Regions from separate parts of the Paenibacillus sp. FSL K6-0276 genome, predicted to be linked through region 2. Evidence: predicted binding sites of a transcription regulator. Region 2 holds the regulator's gene; the other holds the start of a gene.
The links. Region 2 encodes CtsR, which represses protease genes until heat stress. Its sites were predicted from a motif close to ATGGTCAATAAAGGTCAAACA; they were not measured.
Positions count from the first base shown of each region.

Region 1: a site for CtsR is predicted at 1,422-1,442, ahead of clpP (ATP-dependent Clp endopeptidase proteolytic subunit ClpP). Genes of this name have one in related genera too.

Region 1 covers NZ_CP150276.1:196,017-207,618, forward strand. The annotation lists gene MHH52_RS00955 (GDSL-type esterase/lipase family protein) at 2-640, shown strand; gene clpP (ATP-dependent Clp endopeptidase proteolytic subunit ClpP) at 739-1,335, opposite strand; tRNA gene MHH52_RS00965 (tRNA-Arg) at 1,529-1,603, opposite strand; gene MHH52_RS00970 (sugar-binding domain-containing protein) at 1,938-2,990, shown strand; gene gap (type I glyceraldehyde-3-phosphate dehydrogenase) at 3,106-4,116, shown strand; gene MHH52_RS00980 (phosphoglycerate kinase) at 4,332-5,513, shown strand; gene tpiA (triose-phosphate isomerase) at 5,541-6,293, shown strand; gene gpmI (2,3-bisphosphoglycerate-independent phosphoglycerate mutase) at 6,295-7,839, shown strand; gene eno (phosphopyruvate hydratase) at 7,908-9,194, shown strand; gene secG (preprotein translocase subunit SecG) at 9,407-9,640, shown strand; gene rnr (ribonuclease R) at 9,986-11,602, shown strand, end outside.
Region 2 covers NZ_CP150276.1:5,547,859-5,559,460, forward strand. The annotation lists gene pssA (CDP-diacylglycerol--serine O-phosphatidyltransferase) at 1-395, opposite strand, end outside; gene disA (DNA integrity scanning diadenylate cyclase DisA) at 460-1,536, opposite strand; gene radA (DNA repair protein RadA) at 1,551-2,918, opposite strand; gene clpC (ATP-dependent protease ATP-binding subunit ClpC) at 3,210-5,678, opposite strand; gene MHH52_RS26320 (protein arginine kinase) at 5,714-6,778, opposite strand; gene MHH52_RS26325 (UvrB/UvrC motif-containing protein) at 6,807-7,331, opposite strand; gene MHH52_RS26330 (CtsR family transcriptional regulator) at 7,362-7,823, opposite strand; gene MHH52_RS26335 (GNAT family N-acetyltransferase) at 8,208-9,380, opposite strand; rRNA gene rrf (5S ribosomal RNA) at 9,801-9,917, opposite strand; rRNA gene MHH52_RS26345 (23S ribosomal RNA) at 10,047-11,602, opposite strand, start outside.

The sequences.
Region 1 (11,602 bases), 760 kb from region 2:
TATGAGCTATCAATACACTGCAATTGGCGATTCCTTGACGACTGGATTTGGCGCTCTGCCAGGTAACGGTTTTGTTCCGGTGTACCGTAGAATGGCGGAAGGGAGACTGCGTTCTAATGTAGTCTCTACGAATTTGGGCGTGAATGGATTGACTACTTCTGAGTTGGAACAGCGGCTACGCGGGAGTTCTATGACTCGCGAAGCCATTCGAGCAGCTGACATTATCACTCTATCCATTGGTGGAAATGATTTAATTCATGCTGCGAAATCTGCAGCTAGACACCCTGAAAATTTATCTACAGAGCTGCGAAGATCACTGCAGGAATGCAAACAAAATTTCGCTGTAATTATGAGTATCCTCATACAATTGAAGGCGGGAACGCGCAGACCTTTTATCATTCGAATTGTGGGATTGTATAATCCTTATCCTCAGGTAGTAGGTGCGACAGAGTGGGTAAGGCAGTTTAATCGCTATGCATCGCAGTACAGCAGCCGAGTGTGTGGATTTGCTTCTATTTATAGTGAGTTTGCAGGAAACGAGAGAGGGCTTTTATCTATTGACCACTTACATCCTAATGGCCGGGGTTACCGTGTGATTGCTGAGAAACTCGATGCGCTTGGTTATGGCGGTTTGGTTTAATTGAGATTTGTGTGTAGTAGTGGTCCGAAAAGTAAAGAGGCTGTACTCTAACCATCAAGTGGATAGGGCACAGCCTCTTTGTGTTGTTGTTTTATAGCTTACACACCGCTAGGCAGTGTCTTCTCGATGACTTTATCAACGATACCGTAAGTTGCCGCGTCTGCAGCAGTCATGAAGTAATCACGATCTGTATCCTTCTCGATACGTTCTAGCGGTTGACCCGTACGTTCTGCAAGAATACGATTCAACTTATCACGCAATTTCAGGATACGGCGGGCACGGATTTCGATATCCGTTGCTTGACCTTGAGCACCACCCAGAGGTTGGTGAATCATGATCTCACTGTTAGGCAGCGCGAAGCGTTTGCCTTTAGCGCCAGCGTTAAGTAGGAAAGCTCCCATGGAAGCTGCCATACCCACACAGATGGTGGAAACGTCCGGTTTAATGTACTGCATTGTATCAAAAATAGCCATGCCTGCAGTAATGGAACCGCCGGGGCTATTCACATAAAGGTGAATGTCCTTCTCCGGATCTTCGGCAGCCAAGAACAGCATTTGTGCGATGATAGAATTGGCTACCACGTCATTAACCTCCGTTCCAAGGAAAATGATGCGGTCCTTCAGCAGGCGGGAATAGATGTCATAAGCGCGCTCACCGCGGTTGCTCTGTTCTACTACCATAGGAATATAACTCACGTGGAAAACCTCCTTGATATTGGTTCTTCAAATGTATTCATTTTTACTCTTGCCGTATTACCCACATGATAAACAAATTCAAACAAAAAGTCAAAGAAAGTCAAACTTATATTCAAAAAAAAGAGCCGACACGCGGCTCTTTGGTTAAGTAGTAGTATAGGCACTACTAAATTATGTACGAAAGTGAAATTAATGGCGCGCCCGCCAAGAATCGAACTTGGATCTCAGGCTTCGGAGGCCTACGTCATATCCATTGGACCACGGGCGCAACAAAAATGATTATAATACAATTTCTGTGCAATTGCAATGTATTAATAATACCGTGCACGGGCTTTATCCTTTGTGTTCAAGGTGGACAAGAATACATTCGCTTTCAATCAGCGTTAGAATCTAAGTTAATTAATGATGGGTTTTAGGCGCCGTACCTCTCCCTGGCCTTATAAATGTATAAGAAGACATGGGGTGGAGAATTCTACTCTCGGAAGACTTGCACTTCGAGCAATATTTGGTTAGAATATGAGTGGGACTTAAAAAGTTTACCCGGGACATTTTGAGACCATGAACAAGGGAATAGAGGAAGACGAAGTTGCAGGAGTGAAAGTATGCGTAATTTATTAGATATCCAAAAGCAGCTTCTGCCTGATCTCATGGAAACCCTTAAGAGACGTTACACGATTCTTCATCAGATCATGCTGTCCGATATAATTGGGCGCAGAACGCTTGCCGCTTCGCTTGATATGACCGAGCGGGTACTGCGTGCCGAGACGGATCTTCTGAAATCGCAAGGGCTCATTGAGATCGAGAGCGTTGGCATGCGTATTAGCGCTGCTGGGCGTAGACTGCTTGATTTGCTAGAGCCGGTCGTTAAGAGCCTGTTTGGTCTGGATGAGTTGGAAGAGAAAATTCGGGCAACGTACGGTCTGGATAAAGTTATTGTGGTACCGGGTGATTGTGAGTCATCGCCTTTCACCAAACGTGAGCTTGGCCGGGCAGGTGCAAAAGCGCTGCTCAGTGTACTTCGTACAGATGATATTGTTGCTGTCACAGGTGGATCAACGCTTGCCGATATGGCTGATCAACTGACACCGCCGTTATCCCTTTCCTATAAGAACGCTTGGTTTGTTCCGGCGCGTGGTGGATTAGGAGAGAGTATGGAGATTCAAGCCAATACGATTGCCTCAACAATGGCAAAACGGGTTGGAGCGAATTACCGGTTGCTGCATGTACCTGATTTACTTAGTGGGGATGCATACCAGTCACTAGCACTTGACTCTAATATTGGAGAGATTGTACAAATCATCCGCAGTTCGCGTATTATTGTACATGGAATTGGGGATGCCATTGAGATGACTCGTCGTCGCAAGCTGGATGAGGCTACGGTCTCAGAAATCCAGGATGAGGGAGCAGTGGCCGAATCCTTTGGCTATTACTTCGATGAAAATGGTCAGGTTGTCCATACCATGCTTACGATGGGTCTACGTCTAGAAGATATTATTCGGACGGAAACCGTTATCGGTATTGCAGGAGGCAAACCAAAGGCCAAAGCCATTCACGCCATGCTGCGTTTCGGGCAGGAGAATATTCTCGTCACGGACGAGGCTGCTGCTGTAGAAATAGGCAAGGAAATTGACAATCAGTTACAGCTAACTTCGTAGCTTTTAGATTGCAGGCACTAGAACATATATCTTGCATAATACTTAACATTGTTGTCATGACAGGCTTCACGGTCTGTTTTGAATAAATAAAACGAATTCTAGGAGGAACTATTCAATGAGTGTAAAAGTTGGAATTAACGGTTTTGGACGTATTGGACGCCTTGCTTTCCGCCGTATTCAAAATGTAGAAGGTATCGAAGTGGTAGCAATCAACGACTTGACTGACGCTAAGATGCTTGCTCATTTGCTTAAATATGATACAACTCAAGGTAAATTCCAAGGTGATGTTGAAGTGCATGACGGCTTCTTCAAAGTGAATGGCAAAGAAGTTAAAGTTCTTGCTAACCGCAACCCTGAAGAATTGCCATGGGGCGACCTAGGCGTTGACATTGTACTTGAGTGCACAGGTTTCTTCACAACTAAAGAAGCAGCTGAAAAACACTTGAAAGGTGGAGCTAAGAAAGTAGTTATCTCCGCTCCAGCTACTGGCGACATGAAAACTGTCGTTTACAACGTTAACGATGACATTCTTGATGGTACTGAGACTGTTATTTCCGGCGCATCTTGCACAACTAACTGCCTAGCTCCAATGGCAAAAGTATTGAACGACAAGTTCGGTATCATTGAAGGCCTGATGACTACAATTCATGCTTACACTGGCGACCAAAACACTTTGGATGCTCCACACGCTAAGGGTGACTTCAGACGCGCTCGTGCAGCAGCTGAGAACATCATTCCTAACACTACTGGTGCTGCTAAAGCAATCGGTCTGGTTATTCCAGAACTTAAAGGTAAATTGGATGGTGCAGCTCAACGTGTTCCAGTTGCAACTGGTTCCCTGACTGAGCTTGTAACTGTTCTTGATAAGAGCGTTACTGTTGAAGAAATCAACGCAGCAATGAAAGCAGCTTCCGATCCAGACACTTATGGTTACACTGAAGATGAAATCGTATCTTCCGACATCAAAGGTATGACTTTCGGTTCCTTGTTCGATGCTACACAAACTAAAGTATTGACTGTTGGCGACAAACAACTGGTTAAGACTGTTGCTTGGTATGACAATGAAATGTCCTACACTGCACAATTGGTTCGTACTTTGGAGAAATTCGCTAAAATCGCTAAGTAATTGATTTGATATAAAGCAACATCTATAGAGCGGAAACAGAAGTTCCTTGTTTCCGCTCTTTCTAAAATTATAAGGGAGTATATGTTTCACTCTATATTTTTTCCTTATAATTCTCGCATAAACGCTACCGTCCTTATAAGGACGCCAAAGGCGTTTTAGCTTGATGTATTTCTTGTTTCCTGCTAGAAACAATTTTGGGTGTGGAGGAATTAATCATGAACAAAAAGAGCGTCCGTGATGTAGAAGTAAAGGGTAAACGCGTATTTGTACGCGTGGATTTTAACGTTCCTGTAGAAGACGGTAAGATCACTGATGATACTCGTATTCGCGAAACCCTTCCGACCATTAAATATTTGATCGAGAACGGTGCAAAGATCATTCTCGCGAGTCACATGGGTCGTCCTAAAGGCCAATTCGTAGATTCCATGCGTTTGACTACTGCTGCTGAACGTCTGTCCGAGCTTCTCGGCAAATCAGTAGCTAAAGCTGACGAAGCTGTTGGCGAAGCTGTAAAAGCAAAAATTGCTGAGCTAGGCGAAGGCGACGTACTCGTGCTTGAGAATGTTCGTTTCTACCCAGGCGAAGAGAAGAACGATCCTGAACTGGCTAAACAATTCGCTGAACTGGCTGATTTGTTCGTCAATGATGCGTTTGGTGCGGCTCACCGTGCACATGCATCGACAGAAGGTATCGCTCATTTCCTACCGGCTGTATCCGGTCTTTTGATGGAGAAAGAACTGTCCGTTCTGGGTAAAGCTCTTTCTAACCCTGAACGTCCTTTCACTGCAATCATCGGTGGTTCGAAGGTTAAAGACAAGATTGATGTTATTGATAACTTGTTGTCTTTGGCTGATAACGTTCTGATCGGCGGTGGATTGTCTTATACATTCACTAAAGCACAAGGCTTTGAAATCGGTAAATCACTTGTAGACAACGACAAACTTGACGTTGCTCTTGGATTCATCGAAAAAGCTAAAGCACTTGGCAAAAACTTCATGCTTCCTGTTGACGTTGTTGTTGCTGATAAATTCGGTGCTGATGCTAACACTAAGATCGTTAATTACAATGAAATCCCAGAAGGTTGGGAAGGACTTGATATCGGACCTAAGACTCGTGAACTTTATGCCGATATTATCAAAAACTCCAAGCTGGTTGTCTGGAATGGACCTATGGGCGTATTCGAAATCGATAAATTCGCTGAAGGTACACTTGCAGTAGCAAAAGCTTGTGCAACAACTGAAGGTTACACTGTTATTGGCGGCGGAGATTCCGCAGCAGCAGCAGAGAAATTCCACTTGGCTGACCAAATGGATCATATCTCCACTGGCGGCGGTGCATCCCTTGAGTTCATGGAAGGCAAGGCGCTTCCTGGCGTAGAAGCTTTGAACAATAAGTAAGACGTAAAGAAGGAGGCAACTTAAGTCATGAGAACACCAATTATCGCAGGCAACTGGAAAATGTTCAAAACAGTTCCTGAAGCAGAAAGCTTTATTGCTGATATCAAAGGCAAAGCAGAAGTAGAAGGCGTTGAGACGGTAATCTGCGCTCCATTTACTAACCTGCCTGCACTTGTAGCAGCAGCAAAAGGTACAGACATCAAGATTGGCGCACAGAACCTACATTTTGAAGATAACGGTGCTTACACAGGAGAGATCAGTGGTGTAATGCTTAGCGATCTCGGCGTAGACTATGTAATCATTGGTCACTCAGAGCGTCGTGCTTATTTTGGCGAAACAGATGAAATCGTGAATAAGAAAATGCATGCTGCATTCCGTCACGATATCACTCCAATCGTATGTGTAGGCGAAAAGCTCGAAGAGCGTGAAGCTGATCAGACTAAAGCAGTATGTAAAGTACAAACTGAAGCTGCATTCCAAGGTCTTAGTGCCGAGCAAGCAGCAAAAGTTGTAATTGCATACGAACCTATCTGGGCCATTGGCACAGGTAAATCCTCCACTTCCCAAGATGCTAACGAAGTTATTGCTTACATCCGCAGTCTTGTAAAAGATCTGTATGATGCAGCAACAGCTGAAGCTGTTCGTATTCAATACGGCGGCAGCGTGAAGCCTGAGAATGTAACTGAGTACATGGGCCAAAGCGACATCGATGGTGCGCTTGTTGGCGGTGCCAGCTTGCAGCCTGCTTCCTTCGTTCAATTGGTTGAGGGGGCGAAGTAAGATGTCTGCTCCAAAACCTGTAGCTTTGATCATCATGGATGGTTTCGGTTTGCGCGGAACGTCAGAAGGCAACGCCGTTGCTCAAGCTAACAAACCTAACTATGACCGTTACTTGAAACAATATCCTAATACTACCCTTACTGCTTGTGGTGAAGCTGTTGGTCTTCCAGAAGGCCAAATGGGCAACTCTGAAGTAGGGCACTTAAATATTGGTGCAGGACGGATTGTATACCAGGATTTGACTCGTATCGATAAATCGATCCGTGAGGGCGAGTTCTTCGATAATGAAACACTGGTTACCGCAGTTAGAAATGCTAAGAACACAGGTAAAAAGCTTCATCTTTACGCGCTTGTATCCGACGGAGGGGTACATAGCCATATTAACCACCTGTTTGCTATGCTTGACCTGGCTAAGAAAGAAGATATGCATGAAGTGTATATCCATGCTTTCATGGATGGCCGTGACGTAGCTCCAGATAGCGGAAAGAATTTTGTTCAAGATCTGGTTGCTAAAATTGAAGTAGTTGGTGTAGGTACAATTGCTACGGTATCCGGACGTTATTACGCAATGGACCGTGACAAACGTTGGGAACGTGTAGAAAAAGCCTATCGTGCTATGGTTTATGGCGAAGGTCCGAAATACACGGATGCTCTAGAGGCCATCACTGCATCTTATCAAAATTCCGTGTTCGATGAATTCGTTGAACCTAGCGTAATTGTAGACAGTGAAGGTAAGCCAGTAACGGCAGTAGAGAGCGGCGATTCCGTCGTGTTCCTCAACTTCCGCCCTGACCGTGCTATTCAATTGTCACAAGTGTTCACGAATCAAGATTTCCGCGGTTTCGACCGGGGTCCTTTGTTCCCGCAAGACCTGCACTTCGTATGCCTGACTACTTTCAGCGAAACGGTACAAGGTTATGTAGCCTATTCACCGAAGAACCTGGATAACACATTGGGTGAAGTGCTTGTGCAGAACAACAAGAAGCAACTGCGCATCGCGGAAACTGAGAAGTATCCGCACGTAACTTTCTTCTTTAGTGGTGGACGTGATGAGGAGCTTCCTGGAGAAACTCGTATCTTAATCAACTCTCCTAAAGTGGCAACTTATGATCTTCAACCTGAGATGAGTGCTTACGAAGTGGCTGCAGCCTGCGTAGCAGAAATCGAAGCGGAAAGACAGGATGCTATTATCCTTAACTTTGCAAACCCTGATATGGTTGGACACTCCGGTATGCTGGAGCCAACAATTAAGGCTGTAGAGGTAACTGATGAGTGTGTTGGTAAAGTAGTGGACGCAGTGGTTGCCAAAGGTGGCGTTGCGATCATTATCGCCGATCACGGTAATGCAGACATGGTGTTTGATGAGAACGGTCGTCCGTTCACAGCTCATACCACTAACCCGGTTCCATTCATCCTTACGGATGAAAATGTTGTATTGCGCGATCGCGGTATCCTTGCGGATGTAGCACCAACCATTCTGGATCTGATGGGACTTCCACAACCTGCGGAAATGACCGGTCAATCCATGATCGCTAGTCGCAAATAAGGAAACAGTACCTAAGATTAAGCTTCAACAATCAAGACCAAAACATTGTTAAAAGGAGATTAACTAAAATGACTATTATTTCTGATGTATATGCTCGCGAAGTCCTTGACTCCCGTGGTAACCCTACTGTAGAGGTTGACGTTTATCTTGAATCCGGTGCTAAAGGCCGCGCTATCGTTCCTTCCGGCGCTTCCACTGGTGCTCATGAAGCTGTAGAACTTCGTGATGGCGACAAATCCCGTTACATGGGTAAAGGTGTTCTGAAAGCTGTTGAGAACGTAAATGAAATCATCGCTCCAGAAGTTATTGGTATGGACGCTCTTGACCAACTGGGTGTCGACAAATTGATGATTGCCCTTGATGGTACTCACAACAAAGGTAAGCTCGGCGCTAACGCTATCTTGGCTGTATCCATGGCCGTAGCTCGCGCAGCTGCAGCAGCTTTGGATGTACCTTTGTATGTATACCTTGGCGGATTCAACGCTAAAGCTCTTCCAGTACCAATGATGAACATCATCAATGGTGGTGAGCATGCGGACAACAACATCGACGTTCAAGAGTTCATGGTTCTTCCTGTAGGAGCTCCAAGCTTCAAAGAAGCTCTTCGCACAGGTGCGGAAATCTTCCACAACTTGAAATCCGTACTTCAATCCAAAGGTCTGAACACAGCTGTAGGTGACGAAGGTGGTTTCGCACCGAACCTTGGTTCGAACGAAGAAGCAATCACTACAATCATCGAAGCGATCGAAAAAGCTGGTTACAAACCAGGTGTTGACGTATTCTTGGGTATGGACGTTGCTTCCACTGAGTTCTACAAAGACGGTAAATACACACTTGCTGGCGAAGGTAAATCTTACACTTCCGCTGAGTATGTTGACCTTCTTGCTTCATGGGTTGAAAAATATCCTATCATCACAATCGAAGACGGTATGTCCGAAGACGACTGGGATGGCTGGAAATTGCTTACTGAAAAATTGGGCGACAAAGTCCAATTGGTTGGTGACGACTTGTTCGTTACTAACACTGAGCGTCTTGCAACAGGTATCGAAAAAGGTATCGGTAACTCCATCTTGGTTAAGGTTAACCAAATTGGTACATTGACTGAAACTTTCGATGCTATCGAAATGGCTAAACGTGCTGGTTACACAGCAGTTATCTCTCACCGTTCCGGTGAATCCGAAGATAGCACAATCGCTGACATCGCTGTTGCGACTAACGCTGGTCAAATCAAAACAGGTGCTCCTTCCCGTACAGACCGTGTTGCTAAATACAACCAATTGCTTCGCATCGAAGATGAGTTGGGTGAATTGGCTCAATACAACGGCCTGAAATCCTTCTACAACCTTAAAAGATAATCTGCTTTTATAGCAGAGTACGAAGACCCGCCATTATGGTGGGTCTTTTTTAAAATGTGTGTTTATCCTAATCTTTCAAGAAAAGCTACGACTTAACAGCCTAGGCGGTTGTATTACCGACAACGCTATGATAAAATAAGAATACTGTTTATGTATCGTGATAACCTCAATTACCATAGATAGTGATGCTTAGGCGTAGGAGGTGGAAGTGAATGGATATCTTTTTGAAAGTTGTGCTCCTGATTTTTTCCGTCGGTCTTATTGCGGTCGTTCTTCTGCAAAAGGGGAAAAGCGCGGGTCTTTCCGGTGCCATCTCCGGTGGTGCTGAGCATCTCTTTGGTAAAACAAAAGCTCGTGGTATGGAACTCGTACTACAACGTGTAACTGTTGGACTTGCTGCAGGATTCTTCATTATGGCGATTCTAGCTGCTGTTTTCATTGACTAAGTACCTACAGTAAGCCCTCGCTCTGTTCTGAATGGAATGGAGCGAAGGCTTTTTTGTTATAATAAAAAGGAGATGAAAGCACCTGTGGGTGCTTTTCTTTTCATAGTAGAAAGTATAAAATCCGGTGCGGCAGAGCATCAATAAATAGACTTTCTTCTTCGTTTGAATGAAATTTCGTACTGCGTTTATCTTTGGATAACAGTAACAGGGATGCGCAGGATTGATTTCGTGTATACTAGGGTATGAAGTAGGTAAAGGTAAATTTTACTTGGCATTACTACAGAGCAGGACAAGACATACATATTTGCCAGCGGCTTGGAGCCGCGGAGGGCTGGGGTGACGAACATGATAACACAAGAAATATTACTCGATTTCATGCGGGAAACTGCTTATAAACCAATGACTTATGAAGAGCTGGTGAGCCATTTTGCTCTAGAAGATAGTACAGGGTTTAAAAAGTTCGAGGAATTACTAATTGAATTAGAGCAGGACGGAAGAATTGTACTAACTCGTAATGCACGTTATGGCGTGCCGGAACGGATGGATTTACTGCGCGGCCGGTTACAGGCTCATGCGAAAGGCTTCGCTTTTCTTATCCCGGATGATCGTGATCATCCCGACGTGTATATCCATGCAAATGATCTTAAGGGAGCTATGAATGGCGATATCGTCCTGATACGTATCACCTCTAAAAGTCCGTCTGGCGGACGTATGGAAGGTGAAGTTGAACGTATTGTAAAACGAGGCGTATTGCAGACGGTAGGCGTATTTCAAAACCTGGAGACCTATGGCTTTGTTCTATCTGATGATAAACGAATCAATCGTGATATTTTTATTCCGAAGCAATCCTTCATGGGGGCGGTAGACGGCCAAAAGGTCGTTGTACGCATCGTAAATTATCCAGAAGGCCGATCAGCGGCAGAAGGTGAAATTATTGAGATCCTCGGACATAAAGATGATCCGGGAGTTGATATTTTATCTATCATCCGTAAGCATCAGCTACCAGAGGCATTTCCGGCTGAAGTGATGGACGAAGCGGACAACGCTCCTGATTCTATCACGGAAGAGGAAATTGCTGAGCAGGGACGACGCGACTTGCGCGGACTGAACATTGTTACGATTGATGGCGAAGATGCTAAAGACTTGGATGATGCGGTTAATGTTCAGCGACTGGAGAACGGACATTATAAGCTAGGCGTGCACATTGCGGATGTAGGTTATTATGTGCGTGAGAGCTCTGAGCTTGATAAAGAAGCTTATGACCGGGGTTGTAGTGTGTATTTGGTGGATCGGGTTATTCCGATGCTTCCGCACCGTTTGTCTAACGGGATTTGTAGTTTGAATCCACAGGTAGACCGCTTAACGATGTCCTGTGAGATGGAATTTAACGAGCAAATGAAGGTAGTGAAGCATGATGTCTTTACGAGCGTGATTCGCACCAAAGAAAGAATGACTTATTCAAATGTTCGCAAAATTCTGGAGGATGAAGACCCAGAATTGCTTGAGCGCTATAGTCCACTGATTGAGGATTTCCGCCTCATGAAAGAACTAGCGATGAAGCTCCGCGATGCGCGGATGCGTCGGGGTGCGGTTGATTTTGATTTTGAAGAGAGCAAAATCATCGTGGATGAGAACGGCAAGGCTGTAGATATTGTGAAGCGAGAGCGTTCTGTAGCTGAGCAGATTATCGAGGAATTCATGCTCGCTGCGAATGAAACGGTGGCTGAGCATTTCCACTGGATGAAGGTACCGTTCCTCTACCGGATTCACGAAGATCCGGATCCAGAGAAGCTGCAGAATTTCATGGCTTTTGCGGCCAATTTCGGATATCACGTGAAGGGCCGCGGCAATTCGGTTCATCCACGTGCTTTGCAGGATCTTTTGGAACAAATTCAAGGGACGAAGGAACAGACGGTTATCAGCACGATGATGCTGCGTTCCATGAAGCAGGCGAAGTATGAT
Region 2 (11,602 bases):
CCACCAGCAGCAGGGATTGGCAAACCGATGAAATAACCAGGAACCCCTGGGTGAACATTAAACCGAGCAAGGCGCAATGCACCAAACACCGGGAAAATTGCAGTTACTGTCCAGGCTAATGCAGAATTTAAATCATGCAGGCTTGAGACGTACATAATAACAGCCGGTGCTACTCCAAAAGAAACGACATCAGACAAAGAGTCCAGTTCCTTACCAAATTCACTCTCACATTTAAGTGCACGAGCAACCCGGCCATCCAATCCGTCTAACAGCATAGCAATAATAACCATGATAGCGGCCATGCTAACTTTACCGTCAAACGCCATCATGATACCAAACATTCCGAGCATCAGGTTACCTATGGTAAAAAGACTCGGAATTGATTTTTGTATCATTTCTTCACCTCAATTTTCTCACATTGGCCTTCAACAGCTCCAATATTACGTGATTGTATGTTATTTACATTTGCCTGTCAATAAGAACTTGCTTCTGTAAACGCTTGAGCCCATCCTGAATATTACGAGCCCGCACCTCCCCAATTCCGTCCACTTCATCCAGTTCAGCTATGCTTGCAGACATCAAATTAGGCAGCATTTCAAACCGCTCCACCAGATTATGAATGATCACATTTGGAAGCCGCGGAATTTTGTTAAGCAGACGATATCCACGTGGTGTAACCACTTCTTCGGAAGAAATTGCCGTAGAAGAGTAGCCCAGCAATCGAGCGATATGGTTGTCATCCATTAGATCATCATCACTAATACGTTTGAGACCGGCAATAATTTCACGAATTTTGTCTTCTTGCTCTTCCTTAGCATAGTCTCTGTAAAGGAGCCATGCTTCTTCCTCTGTATTTCCAACCAGTTCTTCCATCTGCATGCTGATTAAGCGTCCTTCGTTACCCAGTTCATTGATATACCGTTTAATTTCCATTTTGATACGCAGAACCATCTCTACCCGCTGAATAACCCCAACCACTTCGGCGACAGTTACGATCCCCTCATACTCCGAAGCAGATAAATTAGTCAGCCCTTGTGTAAGAACCGCTTTATACTTTTCGAGGGTCTGAATCGCTTGATTAGCCTTAGCCAAAATAGCGCCGATCTCTTTTAAAGCATAGCGGATTGAGCCTTGATACAAAGTAATGATATTGCGGCGTTGTGAAATGGAAACCACCAGCTTCCCCGTTTGCTTCGCTACGCGCTCCGCGGTCCGGTGACGAATGCCTGTCTCGATTGAAGAGATGGAGGAATCCGGAATAAGCTGTGTATTAGCATACAAAATGCGTTTCAAATCCTCACTAAGAATAATGGCACCGTCCATTTTGGCGAGCTCATATAAATAATTGGGCGAAAAATCGCAGTTAATGGAGAATCCTCCATCCACTACTTCCATCACCTCAGGACTATACCCAACGACGATAAGTGCTCCCGTCTTAGCGCGCAACACATTCTCCAGACCTTCCCGAAAAGGTGTTCCCGGTGCCGCCAGTCTGAGCAGATCATTCATATTCTCTAATTGGCTATATTCTTTCATAATCCCTGTGCCCCCTAATCTAACGCGACCGATAGTGCATCTGCTACGGTACTGACGCCAATAATCTGGATATCTTGCGGGTGCTTCCAGCCCTTCAAACTCTTTTCTGGCATGATCACCCGCCGGAAGCCTAGCTTTGCGGCCTCCTTTACACGCATTTCCGCGCGCGAAACACCTCTTACCTCACCTGTAAGCCCTACTTCACCGAAGAAAACATCGTAAGGTTTTGTTGAAATATCACGAAAGCTGGAAGCGATACTAATAGCTACTGCTAAATCAATCGCCGGTTCATCCAGCTTTACTCCTCCAGCAACATTAAGGTAAGCATCCTGGTTCTGCAGGAACATGCCCATCCGCTTCTCCAGTACAGCGATAATGAGCGCCATCCGCTGGTGATCCATACCTGTACACATCCGCCGCGGGGAGGGGAAATGGGTGGCAGCGACAAGAGCCTGAAGCTCTACGAGCACTGGTCTAGTTCCTTCCATACTGGCCACGACGGTAGATCCGGCTACGCCGAGTGGACGTTCCGACAAGAAGAGTTCAGAAGGATTCTCTACCTCTGTTAGCCCCACTTCACCCATTTCGAAAATGCCGATTTCATTCGTAGAACCGAAGCGGTTTTTTACAGCCCGCAGAAGTCTATACGTATGATGCCGCTCTCCCTCAAAATACAGCACACAATCCACCATATGTTCAAGCATCCGTGGGCCTGCAATAGCTCCTTCCTTGGTGACATGCCCAACGAGAACTGTAGCAATTCCCCGAATCTTAGCGATACGCATAAATCTTGTCGTACATTCCCGAACCTGGGTCACACTGCCTGGCGCACTGGTTACTTCTGGCATAAATACAGTCTGAATCGAATCGATCACGAGAAATTGCGGCTGAATTTGTTCAATCGCTTCTTCTATGCTTTCCATATTCGTCTCACATAGTACATATAGCTCAGCTGACAACGCACCGAGGCGATCCGCGCGTAGCTTAGTTTGCCTTACCGATTCTTCGCCCGAAATGTACAGTACTCGCAATCCCTGAGTTGTCAGTGCATGCGACGTCTGTAATAAGAGCGTAGATTTACCGATTCCTGGGTCTCCCCCTACTAGCACCAGCGATCCTGGCACGATCCCCCCACCGAGAACACGGTTAAGCTCACCTATACCTGTCAGTATGCGCGGTTCCTTGTCACTTTCTATACTTATGATTGATTGTGCCTTTTCTTTACTATGAAAAATAGGGGCATTCATTCCCTGTGTTTTGACTACGCTTTCTGTTTCCTCCACCATGGAGTTCCAAGCTTGGCACCCAGGACATTTACCGAACCATTTTGGCGATTCGTATCCACAATCGGTGCAAAAAAATTTAGTTTTTGGTTTAGCCATTTGTTCTCCTTACGGTCCGAACTTTTAAATTGCGGATATTTTCTTCTAATGAAAGTTTACCATTTCTGCCCCTTTAACGAAAGGTCATTCGGAATTTGTACTAAATGTATATTTTAAAGAGATTAATTTACAACAAGTATAAACGCCTTCGGTGTCCTTATAAGGACGGTAAGCGTTTAAGCGAGAAATATAAGAAATAAAGTATTGTGTGAAACTTATACTTTCTTATATTTAAAAAAAGCTCTCGCCCCTCTATAAACTGAGGAGCGAAAGCTTTATTTATTCCGTTTTTTATTCGGTTTCTACTTCTTTTTCAAGCAATGGCGCTACTGGAGCATCCACTTTATTCACTACAAGTTCTCCGCCAACTTCATCAATGTTGAGTGAATCACCCTTTTGGATATTTCCTCTCAACAATTCCTCAGAGAGACGGTCCTCAATATGCTTCTGAATCGCACGACGCAATGGACGTGCACCAAAGGCTGGGTCGTAACCTTCCTTAGCTAAGAAAGCCTTCGCTGCATCTGTGAGTACGAAATCAACATCATATTCACGTAGCCGCTTGCGCAGTTCATCAGACATCAACGTAACAATTTCAGCAATATGCTTCTCATCAAGGGAGTGGAAGACGATGATTTCGTCAATCCGGTTCAAGAACTCAGGACGGAAGCTCTTCTTAAGCTCTTCCATAACCTTGCCCTTCATATTACCGTATTCTGCTCCGGCATCTTGTACAGCTGTGAATCCAAGTGTCGAATTCTTCTTGATCGCCTGTGCACCTACGTTAGAAGTCAGAATAATTAATGTATTACGGAAATCGACTACCCGTCCTTTAGAGTCAGTCAAACGACCATCTTCAAGAACTTGCAGCAAAATGTTGAATACTTCTGGGTGCGCTTTTTCAATTTCATCAAGCAGCACTACAGAATATGGTTTACGGCGTACCTTCTCCGTTAATTGGCCACCTTCTTCATAGCCAACATACCCAGGAGGGGCTCCGACTAAACGGGACGTGGAGTGCTTCTCCATGTATTCCGACATATCAATGCGGATGACCGCATTCTCATCGCCGAACATGGCTTCAGCCAGAGCACGAGCCAGCTCAGTTTTACCTACACCCGTTGGGCCCAAGAAAATGAAGGAACCCATTGGGCGTTTCGGATCTTTAAGACCCGCACGCGCACGGCGCAGCGCACGGCTAACCGCCTTAACGGCTTCGTCCTGACCGATCACTCGTTCATGTAGTAAAGCCTCCATGTTAAGCAGACGGTCTGTCTCCTCTTCCTTCAGCTTGCTTACAGGTATCCCTGTCCAGCTAGCTACGACCTGTGCGATATCTTCAGGTGTAACCTCAGAATCGGTGCGACCTTGTTTTTCTTTCCATTGGTTCTTCGTCGTATCAAGTTCTTCACGGATCTTTTGCTCTGTATCACGCAAGGCAGCCGCTTTTTCAAACTCTTGACTCTGAACTGCGGAATCTTTCTCCTTACGGATATCATCCAAGCGCATTTCCAGTTCCTTCAGATTTGGTGGTATGGTGTAAGAGTGAAGCCTTACTTTAGATCCCGCTTCATCGATAAGGTCAATCGCTTTATCTGGCAAGAAACGATCTGGAATGTAACGATCGGACAGCTTCACTGCTTCCACAATAGCTTCATCGGTAATCTTCACGCGGTGATGCGCTTCATAACGATCGCGAAGTCCGAACAAAATTTGGACCGCTTCCTCCGGAGACGGCTGATCCACCGTAATCGGTTGGAAACGACGCTCCAATGCAGCATCTTTTTCAATATATTTACGATATTCGTCAAGCGTAGTCGCGCCTATGCACTGAAGTTCTCCACGAGCTAAAGCCGGCTTCAGAATGTTAGAAGCGTCAATTGCACCTTCTGCGCCACCTGCCCCAATCAGAGTATGCAGCTCATCAATAAAGAGCACGATATTACCTGCTTGGCGAATCTCATCCATTATTTTCTTGAGGCGGTCTTCAAACTCACCGCGATATTTCGTACCAGCCACTACAGAGCCCATATCGAGCGTCATTACGCGTTTGTCGCGCAGCGTTTCTGGGATTTCATTATTGATAATCTTTTGTGCAAGTCCTTCAGCAATAGCTGTTTTACCAACCCCAGGTTCACCGATCAGTACCGGGTTATTCTTAGTCCGGCGACTCAGCACCTGAATAACACGTTCAATTTCCTTGCTACGGCCGATAACTGGATCTAGATTACCCTCCTTAGCATAGGCGGTCAAATCGCGCGCAAGACCATCTAGGGTCGGTGTGCTGACGTTAGCCGGAGTCCCACTATGACTAGAGGCAGCCTCGCTGCTTCCCAGAAGCTGTAGCACCTGTTGACGAGCTTTGTTCAAGCTGATGCCGAGGTTATTAAGCACACGAGCCGCGACACCTTCCCCTTCACGGATAAGTCCAAGCAGAATATGCTCAGTGCCGACATACGTATGACCCAACTTGCGGGCTTCGTCCATCGACAGCTCAATAACTTTTTTGGCGCGAGGAGTATAAGCAATGTTCGTAGGCTGTTCTTGGCCTCTGCCAATCAGTGTCTCCACTTCGTCCTGGATTTTCTCAAGACCCAGACCCAAAGCAATTAACGCCTTAGCAGCAATGCCGTCTCCTTCACGAATAAGTCCGAGCAAAATATGTTCTGTGCCAATATTGTTGTGTCCTAAACGAACAGCTTCTTCCTGCGCCAGCGCTAGCACTTTTTGTGCGCGTTCCGTAAATCTTCCAAACATCATATCTCCTGCACCTCCATGAATAATAAATATCTATATTAATGTTGTGTTCCCAGTGTCTCTCGGAGCAGTTTCGCCCGATACATATCTCGTTCAGTGGCGTTCAACTCATCACCGAACATCTTTTGCAGGAATCCTGGCTGTGTCTTAACGTTAAGTTCATTAAGCACTGAAATCGAAGGGCCTTCCAGAATGCCAAGGTCAACCCCAAGTCTCACATCAGACAGCCGTTGTGCAGATTCCTTAAGCTCCATAAGAGCTGCATAACACAAGATCCCATAAGAACGCTTCACTCGGTCCGTAATTCTCAGTGCGGAATCAACAAGCAACCGTTCACGGGCATTTCGCTCATGCTCAATAATCTGGGTGACTACACTGTGAAGGTTCTCTATAATTTCACTTTCCGTTTGACCGAGGGTGATCTGATTTGAAATTTGAAAGATGTTCCCTACTGCTTCGCTACCCTCACCGTAAATTCCTCTTACAGTCAATCCCACTTGATTCACTGCGGACAGAATGCGATTGATCTGATGAGTCATTACAAGCGCTGGTAGATGCAGCATCACCGATGCACGAAGCCCAGTGCCAACATTGGTGGGACAACTGGTCAAGTATCCTCTTTTATCATCAAAAGCGTAATTGACAGCTGCCTCGAATATATCATCGATCGCTGTCGCACGTTCCCATGCTTCTCTAACTTGAAGACCAGGAAACAGACATTGGATTCGCAGATGGTCCTCTTCGTTAATCATGATGCTGACCGACTCATCTTCATTTAATAATACAGCCGCGCCACGTGAATCATTAGCTAAATTAGGACTGATTAGATGCTTCTCGACCAGTACCTTTTTGTCCAGTTCATTCACTTCATCAAGCTTTAGAAGCTGAAAAGATCCGAAATCCGCAGCTACTTCCTCATGAAACACAGGGGCCAGCAGCTCTAATACCTCTTCCGATTGCTCTAAGGAAGCTATCATAGGGAACGGAAGATGCTCTAGATTACGGGCAATACGCATACGGCTGCTAATTACAATCTCGGAGTGACTACCTCCAGAGCGCATCCAATCACTAAGCGCTTGTTCAGTAAATCGGAGACTTGACATGTCATATCCCCCCTATATATCAAAGACTTTACTCTTGTACTATTTCTTTTTCAAGTCGGCGAATCTGATCCCGCAGCTCCGCTGCTGTCTCGAATTCTTCCTGTACAATACTTTGCTGTAATTCCTGCTTGAGTTCATCAATTTGGCGTCTAAACACAATCTGGGCTCCTGCACGTTTAGGAATCTTACCTACATGTGAGGTATTGCCATGCACTCGCTTAAAAAGCGGGTCCAGTGCGCTGTTAAAATATTTATAACAGGAGCTACAACCAAAACGGCCTAATTTACTAAACTGGGAGTACGTCATCCCACAATTCTCACATTGCAGACTCTGCGTAGTCTTCGTTGCAGCGGACTTCTCCTTGCCAGCGCCTTCAAGATCAAGCAGTCCTGACAGAAGACTGTGGATGGAGAATCCCCCAGCAGTTCCGGGAATCAGTTCACCCTTCTCCCGTGCACAGCTCTCGCAGATATGAAACTCCGTCTTCTCTCCATTCACGATCTTAGTGAAGTGGAGTGTTGCCGGCTTGACGCCACATTCCTGGCATTGCATAAGCGAAAGCCCCTCCCTTATGGTTGACAATTATTTGCCTAACAAAGAGATTAACATCGCCTTCATAATCTTGGCACGAATCTCATCCCGGTATGGAATCTTAACCGTTAGGCATTCCCGAGAAACAGCAGCGCGCATAAGACACGCTTCACGCTTACTAAGAAAACCAGCTTCCTCCAGCTGATAAATCAAACCTTCAGCAGCGTTCTGATCAATCCCGCCACCTATTGTATGGTTTAAATGGGCATGCAGTGCCACGTTTGGTGGCAATTCAAAACGTTGAATACGAATATATCCCCCGCCACCACGCTTACTTTCCACCACATAACCTTTTTCCAGAGTAAAGCGTGTACTGATGACATAATTGATCTGTGACGGTACGCATGAGAACTGGTCCGCCAGGTCATTTCGCTGGATTTCCACCGTACCTTCGGGACTTTCATGCAAAATATTCTTCAGATATTGTTCAATAATATCAGAGATATTGCGCATCACTCATCCTCCAGTGCTTATAGCTTTATTATATCGCTTGCGGCTTGCATTCATAAAAACAATAATCTTTAATTGAACTTAAACATTGCGGATAATCCACACGTTCAGAGGATCGGATCAATGTCATTATGTTGCGTTGACTTTGACTTTCTTTGACTTTTTAATATTATAACATATTCTGTACTAATTCCAAGTGGATTCTCTTATTTTTCACTTTTTTCGGCTAATGTATTCGGAAATAAAGAACTCTCCCAACATCTTTCGAAGGGAGAGCCTAATTTTTGTCAAGTATAAACGCCTTCGGCGTCCTTATTAGGACGATAAGCGTTTAAGCGAGAAATATAAAGATAAAGTATAGCGTGAAACTTATACTTTCTTATATTTTTAAAAATAATCAAATAATGCGGTCTCTGCTCGAGGTAGAATTTCTTCGAACCACTCCAGTGCCGCTGGCTGGCCTGTGACACTTCCATAACGAACCATTTCAATTGGACGTTTGTATCCAAGCATCAAGGCCGTCAATGTGCCTATGTCACAGCTTAAGTCTGCTTCTGTCCGTTCCCCTTCAAATCGTATCAAAGTAGCGGATCCCTCATTAGAGATATTCCATTCCCACAATCCATCATTCCAAGGTGCATATTTGTCTTCGATATATATAACCTGTTTCTTCTGGCTACCGTGTCCTCTAAAGGTGTAACTTTCAATGAATGCCTTGGCGTTAACAATGCGCCCCATAAAATAAGGATAATTCTCCTGCCCTATACGCGGATCTGGCAAAAAGAAGGGTAACATGTCGTCCGAAGGCACCAGCTTTAACGATGCACCAGTCACCATTGAATCGTGGTTCGCAAGAAATGTCCACAGCCCCTGCCGAGCTTGTTCGTTCAAAAAAACAAATTCATCAATGACCAGTTCTCTGTTCTCTACCTTATACAGCACGTATCCCTCTGGTTCACCACTCATGGAGTAAAACACTGCACTTTTTCCTTCATCATTCAAAACAGAGTTCTCCCACCAGTCCAAATCTCGCTTTAGTGTCCCGTTATATCTGACAGCGAATCGATTATATAAACTATCCAATACTTCAATATCTTTTATGTCCCGTTTAACTTTACCCTCAACTTCAACTTTCTTGGGAAATTTCGCTACAGGAATAGAGTATTTCTTATATTCACAGTAGATCTCCCAGCCAAATTTACGATAAAACGGAATCAAGAACGGGTGTAGAAAAGAGAGCGTTTGACCCGCCTCATTCATCGTATGCAGCGCATGAGAAAGTAGATTTGCCACATGTCCTTGTCTACGGTTCTCTGGCCATGTCGCTACTCCGGCAATACCACCCATAGGTACCACTCTGCCCTGTATGTACACTTGGAAAGGAATAATCGTCAATTTAGCTTCCAATGTCCCGTCCTCAAAAGCACCCCATACCCGTTCTGGCTTGAAACTTTTCTTAGCACTTTCCCGTTTTTCACTAGGTAACTTGTATTGAAAAGCATATTCTGACAAGTTCATGCTGGCATCGAACTCTTCTGGACGTAGTTGTCTTATTACCACAAACTCACCTCATCCTTTATTAAATTACATTTAGGATAAGTATAACAAGAGCGCCTATTGTGCGCTAATCTATTGCATTATTTATAACTTTATTTTTAGTTATCCACAGCTCTATGCGGTTTTAAAAATAGTCTTGAAATCTTGTCCCATCCAAGTTAAAATAGTTATCCACTTATCAATAGCGCTATCCACATAATCCCGGCTATATCCACAGCAACCCGTGTATTACTTAGGTTTTCTGTTGACAGATCCACATAAATATGTATTTAATCCACACTATTTAGGGATTATTTCTCTTTCGTTCGTCTATCCACATGTGCGTAACTTTTCTGAAAAATAATAACATTATCCACAAGTTTTCCACAGATTATAATAAACGCAAAAAAGCCACTGTCGATTACTCAACAGTGGTCTAAATTTGCTTGGCGGCGTCCTACTCTCCCAGGACCCTTCGGTCCAAGTACCATCGGCGCTGGAGGGCTTAACGGTCGTGTTCGGGATGGGTACGCGTGGAACCCCTCCGCTATCGCCACCAAACATGCGTCTGTGAAACAGACGCTGCCCGCGTGAAATTTCGTTCATCACCAGAAGTGTGAATGAATTTCTTAGCGTGTTACAGGCTTGATGCCTGAAAACTGAATCCGAATTGAATTTGCGTTTTAAATATAGGATAAGCCCTCGACCGATTAGTATTGGTCAGCTCCATGCATTACTGCACTTCCACCTCCAACCTATCTACCTCGTCGTCTTCAAGGGGTCTTACTAATTGGGAAATCTCATCTTGAGGGGGCTTCACGCTTAGATGCTTTCAGCGCTTATCCCGTCCGTACGTAGCTACCCAGCCATGCTTCTGGCGAAACAACTGGTGCACCAGCGGTACGTCCATCCCGGTCCTCTCGTACTAAGGACAGCTCCTCTCAAATTTCCTGCGCCCACGACAGATAGGGACCGAACTGTCTCACGACGTTCTGAACCCAGCTCGCGTACCGCTTTAATGGGCGAACAGCCCAACCCTTGGGACCTACTTCAGCCCCAGGATGCGATGAGCCGACATCGAGGTGCCAAACCTCCCCGTCGATGTGGACTCTTGGGGGAGATAAGCCTGTTATCCCCAGGGTAGCTTTTATCCGTTGAGCGATGGCCCTTCCATGCGGTACCACCGGATCACTAAGTCCGACTTTCGTCCCTGCTCGACTTGTAGGTCTCGCAGTCAAGCTCCCTTATGCCTTTGCACTCTTCGAATGATTTCCAACCATTCTGAGGGAACCTTGGAACGCCTCCGTTACTCTTTAGGAGGCGACCGCCCCAGTCAAACTGCCCGCCTGACACGGTCCCCGTACCCGGTAAGGGTACTAGGTTAGAACCTAGATACGATCAGGGTGGTATCCCAACGGCGCCTCCACCGAAGCTTGCGCTCCGATTTCTACGGCTCCCACCTATCCTGTACAGATCGTACCCAAATTCAATATCAAGCTGCAGTAAAGCTCCATGGGGTCTTTCCGTCTTGTCGCGGGTAACCTGCATCTTCACAGGTATTAAAATTTCACCGGATCTCTCGTTGAGACAGCGCCCAAGTCGTTACGCCATTCGTGCGGGTCAGAATTTACCTGACAAGGAATTTCGCTACCTTAGGACCGTTATAGTTACGGCCGCCGTTTACTGGGGCTTCGGTTCATAGCTTCGGGTTACCCCTAACCACTCCCCTTAACCTTCCAGCACCGGGCAGGCGTCAGCCCGTATACTTCGCCTTGCGGCTTCGCACAGACCTGTGTTTTTGCTAAACAGTCGCTTGGGCCTTTTCACTGCGGCCCCCTCGTGCTATTCACACTACCGGGGCACCCCTTCTCCCGAAGTTACGGGGTCATTTTGCCGAGTTCCTTAACGAGAGTTCTTCCGCGCGCCTTAGAATTCTCTTCTCGCCTACCTGTGTCGGTTTGCGGTACGGGCACCTTCTCCTGGCTAGAGGCTTTTCTTGGCAGTGTGAGATCATGACCTTCGCTACTATAATTTTCGCTCCCCATCACAGCCCAGCCTTAACGATGTGCGGATTTGCCTACACATCAGCCTCACTGCTTAGACGGACATATCCATCAGTCCGCGTCACTACCCTCCTGCGTCACCCCATCGCTCATAGCGGATTACGGTGGTACAGTAATTTCAAACTGTTGTCCTTCGACTACGCCTTTCGGCCTCGCCTTAGGTCCCGACTTACCCTGAGCGGA